Regions from separate parts of the Streptomyces sp. C genome, predicted to be linked through region 1. Evidence: riboswitches for the same ligand, from Rfam matches in the RefSeq annotation. Region 1 holds a riboswitch; the other holds the start of a gene.
The links. Region 1 has a riboswitch for ZMP and ZTP ahead of glyA (serine hydroxymethyltransferase). Riboswitches for the same ligand answer to the same signal wherever they lie in the genome.
Positions count from the first base shown of each region.

Region 2: linked by a shared signal. The riboswitch ahead of SSNG_RS29050 (bifunctional 5,10-methylenetetrahydrofolate dehydrogenase/5,10-methenyltetrahydrofolate cyclohydrolase) and the one ahead of glyA (serine hydroxymethyltransferase) in region 1 are both predicted to bind ZMP and ZTP.

Region 1 is NZ_GG657750.1:4,776,205-4,780,164, forward strand. It holds gene SSNG_RS21635 (hypothetical protein) at 1-113, opposite strand, end outside; gene rocD (ornithine--oxo-acid transaminase) at 266-1,471, opposite strand; ZMP/ZTP riboswitch at 1,589-1,679, shown strand; gene glyA (serine hydroxymethyltransferase) at 1,715-2,983, shown strand; gene trpS (tryptophan--tRNA ligase) at 3,351-3,960, shown strand, end outside.
Region 2 is NZ_GG657750.1:6,474,694-6,478,653, forward strand. It holds gene SSNG_RS29045 (methyltransferase domain-containing protein) at 1-522, opposite strand, end outside; ZMP/ZTP riboswitch at 580-682, shown strand; gene SSNG_RS29050 (bifunctional 5,10-methylenetetrahydrofolate dehydrogenase/5,10-methenyltetrahydrofolate cyclohydrolase) at 757-1,602, shown strand; gene SSNG_RS29055 (NADH:flavin oxidoreductase/NADH oxidase family protein) at 1,663-2,922, shown strand; gene SSNG_RS29060 (MAB_1171c family putative transporter) at 2,992-3,960, opposite strand, start outside.

The DNA.
Region 1 (3,960 bases):
GGCACCGCCGCCGGGGCGGCCGCGGCCGGTACGGCAAGGGCGGCGGCGCCGCCCAGGACGAGAGAGGACGCCAGGGCGGCGCGGAGCAGTACGTGTCGGTTGCGTCGGTGCATGGGGGACTCCCATCGGAGGGTCGGCCCGGGAAAGACCGGGGACGCGCACCCGTACGGGCCCTCCCATCGTCCGGCGGGCCGCCCGCCCTGTCCACCGCAGCACCGGGACCCCCGGCGGGGCGGGACCGGTCCGGTCCCGCCCCGCCGGGTCGTCACGCGGAGAGGACCGACCGCAGCTGGTCGAGCCCCCAGTCCAGGTCCTCCTTGGAGATCACCAGCGGCGGCGCGATCCGGATCGTCGATCCGTGGGTGTCCTTGACCAGGACGCCGAGCCCCATCAGCTTCTCGGAGACCTCGCGGCCCGTCCCGAGCGCCGGGGCGACGTCCACCCCCGCCCACAGCCCGCGTCCGCGTACGGCGGTCACCGCGCCGCCGCCGACGAGCAGGTTCAGCTCCCGGTGCAGGTGGTCGCCGAGTTCCGCGGCCCGCTGCTGGTACTCGCCGGTACGCAGCATCGCGATCACCTCCAGCGCGACGGCGCAGGCGAGCGGGTTCCCGCCGAAGGTGGACCCGTGTTCGCCGGGGCGGAACACGCCGAGCACGTCCCGGTCGGCGACGACGGCCGACACGGGCACGACCCCGCCGCCGAGCGCCTTGCCGAGGACGTACACGTCGGGCACGACGCCCTCGTGCTCGCACGCGAAGGTCCGGCCGGTGCGGCCCAGGCCCGACTGGATCTCGTCCGCCATGAACAGCACGTTCCGCCGGCGCGTCAGTTCGCGTACCCCGGCCAGGTATCCGGCCGGCGGGACGAGCACCCCGGCCTCGCCCTGGACCGGCTCCAGCAGCACGGCCACGGTGTTGGCGGTGACCGCGGCGTCGAGGGCGGTCAGGTCCCCGTACGGGACGATCTCGAAGCCGGGCGTGTAGGGGCCGTAGTGGTCGCGGGCCTCGTGGTCGGTGGAGAAGGACACGATGGTCGTCGTACGGCCGTGGAAGTTGTTCGCGGCCACGACGATCTTGGCCTGGCCGTCCGGGACGCCCTTGACCTCGTACCCCCACTTGCGGGCCGTCTTGACCGCCGTCTCCACCGCCTCCGCGCCCGTGTTCATGGGCAGCACCATCTCCTTGCCGCACAGTGCGGCGAGTTCGGCGCAGAAGTCGGCGAAGCGGTCGTGGTGGAAGGCGCGGGAGGTGAGGGTGACCCGCTCCAGCTGCGCGCGGGCGGCGTCGATCAGCCTGCGGTTGCCGTGGCCGAAGTTGAGGGCCGAGTACCCGGCGAGCATGTCGAGGTACCGGCGGCCCTCCACGTCGGTCATCCACGCCCCCTCCGCCGACGCGACGACGACCGGCAGGGGGTGGTAGTTGTGCGCGCTGTGTTCGTCGGCGGAGCGGATGGCATCAGCAGTTCTCGACACGGGGTCTCCGATCGTCCGTCTGGCTGGTGGCGCGGGTGACGTGGGTGACGTCCTTTGTATCGTCGCTCGGATCGTGGAACCGGAAACCTCCGCGGTGCCGCGCCCGCTATGGTGTTCGGTACGCACGGCGACTGGCGTACGGAGAACCAACTCCGGGGGAGTCGTGCGCGCACGACCGCACACAGGGCCGCTCGCCTGGGCCTCGCGGGGACGAGATTCGACATCGACCCCGGAGGAGCCGCGATGACCGCGCACCACCGCCAGCCCGCCCTGTACGCCACCGACCCCGAGCTCGCCGCGCTCGTGTCCGCCGAGGAGACCCTCCAGGCGGAGACCCTGCGGCTGATCCCCAGCGAGAACTACGTCTCCGCGGCCGTGCTGGAGGCCTCCGGCACCGTCCTGCAGAACAAGTACAGCGAGGGCTACCCGGGCCGCCGCTACTACGAGGGCCAGCAGAACGTCGACCGCGTCGAGGCCCTGGCGGTCGAGCGGGCCAAGGGCCTGTTCGGGGTGGACCACGCCAACGTCCAGCCGTACTCCGGCTCCCCGGCCAACCTGGCCGTCTACCTGGCCTTCGCGAAGCCCGGCGACACGGTGATGGGCATGGCCCTGCCGATGGGCGGCCACCTGACGCACGGCTGGGGCGTCTCGGCCACGGGCTCCTGGTTCCGCGGCGTCCAGTACGGCGTGAGCGCCGACACCGGCCTCATCGACTACGACGCGGTGCGGGCACTGGCCCTGGCCGAACGCCCGAAGATCATCTTCTGCGGCGGTACGGCCCTGCCCCGCACCATCGACTTCGAGGCCTTCGCCTCCATCGCCGAGGAGGCCGGCTCGGTCCTCGTCGCGGACGTGGCCCACATCGCCGGCCTGATCGCGGGCGGGGCCCACCCCTCCCCGGCGGGCCACGTGGACGTGATCTCCACGACCACCCACAAGACCCTGCGCGGCCCGCGCGGCGCGATGCTGATGTGCAAGGAGGAGCACGCGAAGGCCATCGACAAGGCGGTCTTCCCGGGCCTCCAGGGCGGCCCGCACAACCAGACGACGGCGGGCATCGCGGTGGCCCTCCACGAGGCCGCGCAGCCGTCCTTCGTCTCGTACGCGCACGCGGTCGTGGCCAACGCGAAGGCGCTGGCCGCGGCGCTGCTGGAGCGGGGCTTCGACCTGGTCTCGGGCGGCACGGACAACCACCTGATCCTGATCGACCTCACCGGCAAGGACGTCCCCGGCAAGGTCGCGGCGAAGGCGCTGGACCGGGCGGGGATCGTGGTGAACTACAACACGGTGCCGTTCGACCCGCGCAAGCCGTTCGACCCGTCGGGCATCCGCATCGGCACACCGTCGCTGACCTCGCGGGGTCTGACCGCCGCCCACATGCCGGTGGTGGCGGACTGGATCTCCCGCGCGGTGGACGCCGCCGCCAAGGCCGACGAGCCGGCCCTCGCCGGCATCCGCGCCGAGGTCTCGGAGCTGATGGCCGCCTTCCCGGCCCCGGGGCTCCCTCTTTAACGCGCCGCTCGCGCGGCTCGGCCGCAGGCGGCCTCCCCGGCTTCGCGGCGCTGCGCCGGACTCCGTCCGTCGGCCGGCGGGGCGGGGCCGGTTCCGGTGGCTGGGGCCGGTGGTCGGGTGCGGCTGGGTGGGCCGCTGCGCGGGGCAGGGTCCCCTACCCGCCCTTCCACCGTTCCCAGGGGCTCCTCCCCTGACCCCGCGCCTCAAACGCCGGCAACTTCCAGCCTCGCCGGCGTTTGAGGCGCGGGGGTCCGGGGCGGAGCCCCGGGGAACGGGCGAAGGGCGGGTAGGGGAACCGGGCCCCGCGCAGCGGCAGCGCACCGGCCCGCCGCACGGAGGCGGCTTCGGCAGGTGGAAGAATGGGGCCATGGCTTCTGACCGTCCTCGCGCGCTCTCCGGCATCCAGCCCACCTCCGGCTCGTTCCACCTCGGGAACTACCTCGGAGCGATCCGCCAGTACGTCGCCCTCCAGGAGACGCACGACGCCTTCTACATGGTCGTCGACCTCCACGCGATCACCATGCCGCAGGATCCGAAGGACCTCCGCGCGAACACCCGCCTGTCCGCCGCGCAGCTCCTCGCGGCCGGCCTGGACCCCGAGCGGTGCACGCTCTTCGTCCAGAGCCACGTCCCGGAGCACGCGCAGCTCGGCTGGGTCATGAACTGCATCACCGGCTTCGGCGAGGCCAGCCGGATGACCCAGTTCAAGGACAAGTCCGCCAAGGGCGGGGTCAACAGCGCCAGCGTCGGCCTGTTCACGTACCCGATCCTCCAGGTCGCCGACATCCTGCTCTACCAGGCGAACGCCGTCCCGGTCGGCGAGGACCAGCGCCAGCACATCGAGCTGACCCGCGACCTGGCCGAGCGCTTCAACCAGCGCTTCGGCCGGACCTTCACCCTCCCCGCCGCGCACATCGTCAAGGAGGTCGCGAAGATCTACGACCTCCAGGACCCGGCGATCAAGATGTCGAAGTCGG
Region 2 (3,960 bases), 1.7 Mb from region 1:
GACCGCGTCGTCGGGGTGGCGGGCCCGGCGGACCTCCTCCGGCTGCGGGCCGAGGAAGTACTCGACGAGCTCGAAGACGCTCGCCGGACCCACCTGCTGCGACAGGTAGGTGCCGCCCGGTGCCAGCACGCGCGCGACCTCGTCCCACCAGATCGTCACCGGGTGCCGGCTGGCGACCAGCTCGAAGGCCCCGTCCCCGAAGGGCAGCGGCGGCTCGTCGGTGTCCGCCACCACCACCGCGCCCAGCGGGTGCAGCAGCCGGGTGGCCCGGTCGATGTTCGGCGGCCAGGACTCCGTGGCGGCCGTCAGCGGGGGCAGCGGGCCCGCTCCGGCGAGCACCTCGCCCCCGCCGGTCTGGATGTCCAGGGCCGAGCGGACGGTCGCCAGGCGCTCGCGCAGCAGCCGCTGGTAGCCCCAGGAGGGCCGCTGCTCGGTGGCCCGGCCGTCGAGCCAGGAGAAGTCCCAGCCGTCGACGGAAACGGACTCCGCCTCGGCGACGAGATGGTCGAAAGTGCGCGTCATGTCTCGATCGTCCCAGCTCGGGCCCCGGTCATCCACCGGATATGTCGACTACAGTGGGCCCCGGGCCGTGACTGGCGTTCGGGTGGATCACCACCGGGGAGCGGCCCGGCGTACGCCTCCACGGTACGTACGTCGTCTGCCGCGCGCCTGGGCGAAACGCGATCAGCGAACCGCGATCCGCAGCGACGTTCAGGAGACCCCGTGACGACTGCCCCCACCGCCACCGCCCAGCTCATGGACGGCACCGCCCTCGCCCGCCGCGTGTCCGAGCGGACCGCCGCCCTCGCGGCGAAGATCACCGAGCGCACCGGCACCGCGCCCTGCCTCGCCACCGTCCTCGTCGGCGAGGACCCCGCTTCCGTGACCTACGTCAAGATGAAGCAGAACCGCTGCGCCAAGGCCGGGATCACCTCCCGCCACGTGGAGCTGCCGGCGGAGACCACCACCGAGGAGCTCGTCGCAGCGATCACCGCCCTCTCCGAGGACCCGGAGATCAGCGGCATCCTGCTCCAGCACCCCGTCCCGCACCACATCGACGAGCGCGCCGCCTTCGAGGCCATCGCCCCCGGCAAGGACGTCGACGGAGTGACCATGCACTCCTTCGCCGCCATGGGCTTCGGCCTGCCCGGCTTCGTCTCCTGCACCCCCGGCGGCATCATGCGCCTGCTGGAGGAGTACGACGTGGACCTCACCGGCAAGCACGCCGTCGTCGTCGGCCGCAGCGCGATCCTGGGCAAGCCGGCCGGGATGCTGCTGCTGGAGAAGAACGCCACCGTCACCTACTGCCACTCCCGCACCCAGGACCTGCCCTCGATCGTGCGCCAGGCGGACGTCCTGGTCGCCGCCGTCGGCAAGGCCGAGTTCATCCGGGGCGAGGACATCAAGCCCGGCGCGGTCGTCCTGGACGCCGGCTACAACGAGGGCAACGTCGGCGACGTCCACTTCGAGTCGGCCGCCGCCCGCGCCTCCCTCATCACCCCGGTGCCCGGCGGCGTCGGCCCGATGACCATCGCGGTCCTGCTGGAGCAGACCGTCCAGGCCGCCGCGGCCCAGGCCGGGCTGGACCTCGCGGACCTCTGAGGCGATCATCTTGTGGCGCGGCCCCGCGTGACGGCCGCGCCACAAGCTTGGGGGACTCGGATGGACCTGTTCACACCGCTCGACCTGCCGGGCGGCACCACCCTTCCCAACCGTCTCGCCAAGGCCGCCATGGAGGAGAGCTTCGCCGCCCAGCCCGGCCAGCTCCCCGACGAGCGCATGGAGCGGCTGTACGCGCGCTGGGCGCGCGGCGGCGCGGGACTGGTCATCACCGGCAACGTGATGGTCGACCGGCGCGCCCTGACCTCCCCGGGCACCGTCGTCCTCGACGAGCACTCCCCGCTGGAGCCCTTCCGCCGCTGGGCCGCCGCCGCGGCCTCCGGCGACGCCCGGGTCTGGATGCAGATCAACCACCCCGGCCGCCAGGTCGGCTCCGACATGCCCGGCACCGCCTGGGCCCCCTCCGCCGTCCCCATCAGCCTCGGCAAGCACACCAAGCGCTTCGCCCACCCCACCGCCATGACCGAGGACGACATCGAGGCGACGATCGCCCGCTTCGCCCTCACCGCCGGCCGGGCCGAGGAAGCGGGCTTCCACGGCGTGCAGGTCCACGCCGCGCACGGCTACCTGCTCAGCCAGTTCCTCTCCCCGCTCGTCAACCGGCGCACCGACCGCTGGGGCGGCAGCCTGGACAACCGCGTACGGATGCTCACCGACACCGTCGCCGCCGTCCGGGCCCGGGTCTCGGCCGGCTTCGCGATCGGCGTGAAGCTGAACGCCGCCGACTTCCAGCGCGGCGGCTTCGACAGCGAGGAGGCCGCCCAGGTCATCAAGGCCCTCGACGGCCTCGGCGTGGACCTGGTCGAACTGTCCGGCGGCACCGTCGAGAGCCCCGCCAGCATGGGCCACACCACCGACCAGCGGACCCTGGAGCGGGAGGCCTACTTCCTCTCCCTCGCGGAGCACCTGCTGGAGACCGCCCCCGTGCCGCTGATGCTGACCGGCGGCATCACCCGCCGGGCCACCGCCGAGAAGGCCCTGGCCCGCGGCGTCGCCGTCGTCGGCATGGCCTCCGCCCTGGCCCTGCGCCCCGACCTGCCCGAGCGCTGGCGCGCCGGCGAGGACGTACGGGTGGACGTGCCCCGGCTCGGCTGGCGGGACCGGAGCCTGGCGGCCGCGGGCACGCTGGCCCTCGTACGCTTCCAGCTGGACCGGCTCGCCCAGGGGCTGGAACCCCGCAGCCGCGTCTCACCGCGCTGGATCTTCACCGCCGACAGCCTCCGGCACCGCCGCAGGGTCCGCGCGTACGGCGCCTGGCTCGCCAGAGAGCCGGCCTCCGGCACGCCCGGTACGTCCCCCTAGGCTCTCCCGGCAGATCCCGGCAAATCCCGGCCCCACCGGCCCGCCGGGCGGGCCTTCCGGCAGGGCCCCCTACGCGGCCTCCCCGTCGACCGGGAGGCCCCGGCGGGCCGCGTCCACGATCGGCGAGCCGCGGAACTCCCGGGCCAGCGCGGCCAGCGGCTGCCCGTCGAGGCGGTACGGGGCGGGTTCCGCGGAGCCCGCGCCCGGGGTGACCGGGGCGCCCGACCGATCGGCGGCGGCCCGGGCCCGGCAGGCGGCGGCGAGCATGGCCGCGTCCGCCACCACGGCCGCGCACGCCTCGGTCAGGCCCTGACGGCGGGCGGCCCCGTACGCGGCCGCCCGCACGGCGGGGTCGAACCAGCTCGCCAGGGCCAGCAGCCCGTCGTCGATCACCGACTCGCGGTGGATCAGCCGGATCCCGACCGGCGACCACCAGGTCAGCGGCACCGTCGCCACCCCGGCGTGGGCGAACCCGCGCAGGGCCTTCCACAGCGGGCGCAGCCGCCGGTACTGGCCGAAGTCCCGCCAGGCCGCCGAACCGCCGACCATCGGGACGATGAACCCGGTCCCCACCAGCAGCGCCGCCGCCGAGGCGAGCGGCGGGGCCACGTACGTGGACAGGCCGTCCCAGTCGCGGCCCGCCCAGCGGGCCCCCACCGCCGCCCACTTCGCCACGAGGTACCCGAGGTCCAGCACCCCGCCCAGGGTCAGCAGCGCCAGCCCGGTCCGCAGCGGCCGCAGCGCGGGGTCGACGCGCAGCATCCACTTCAGGGAGAGCAGGCTCAGCGCGGCGCTGCCGACCGTGTGCGCCAGCAGGTAGGAGACGATCATCTCGCGCAGCCACGGCGTGTTCGCGTAGTACGTGTCCAGGTCCCGCAGCCGCTCCACACGCGCGTCCCCGAGCACGAAGAAGGCCACGATCAGCACGGTGACCGCGCCGAACACCGCCACCGTCACCCAGGTCGCCCGCCGCAGCGCGGCCGCCGGACCGCCCGCCCAGTGCAGGATCAGCACGATGGACGCCCCCGAGAAGGCCGT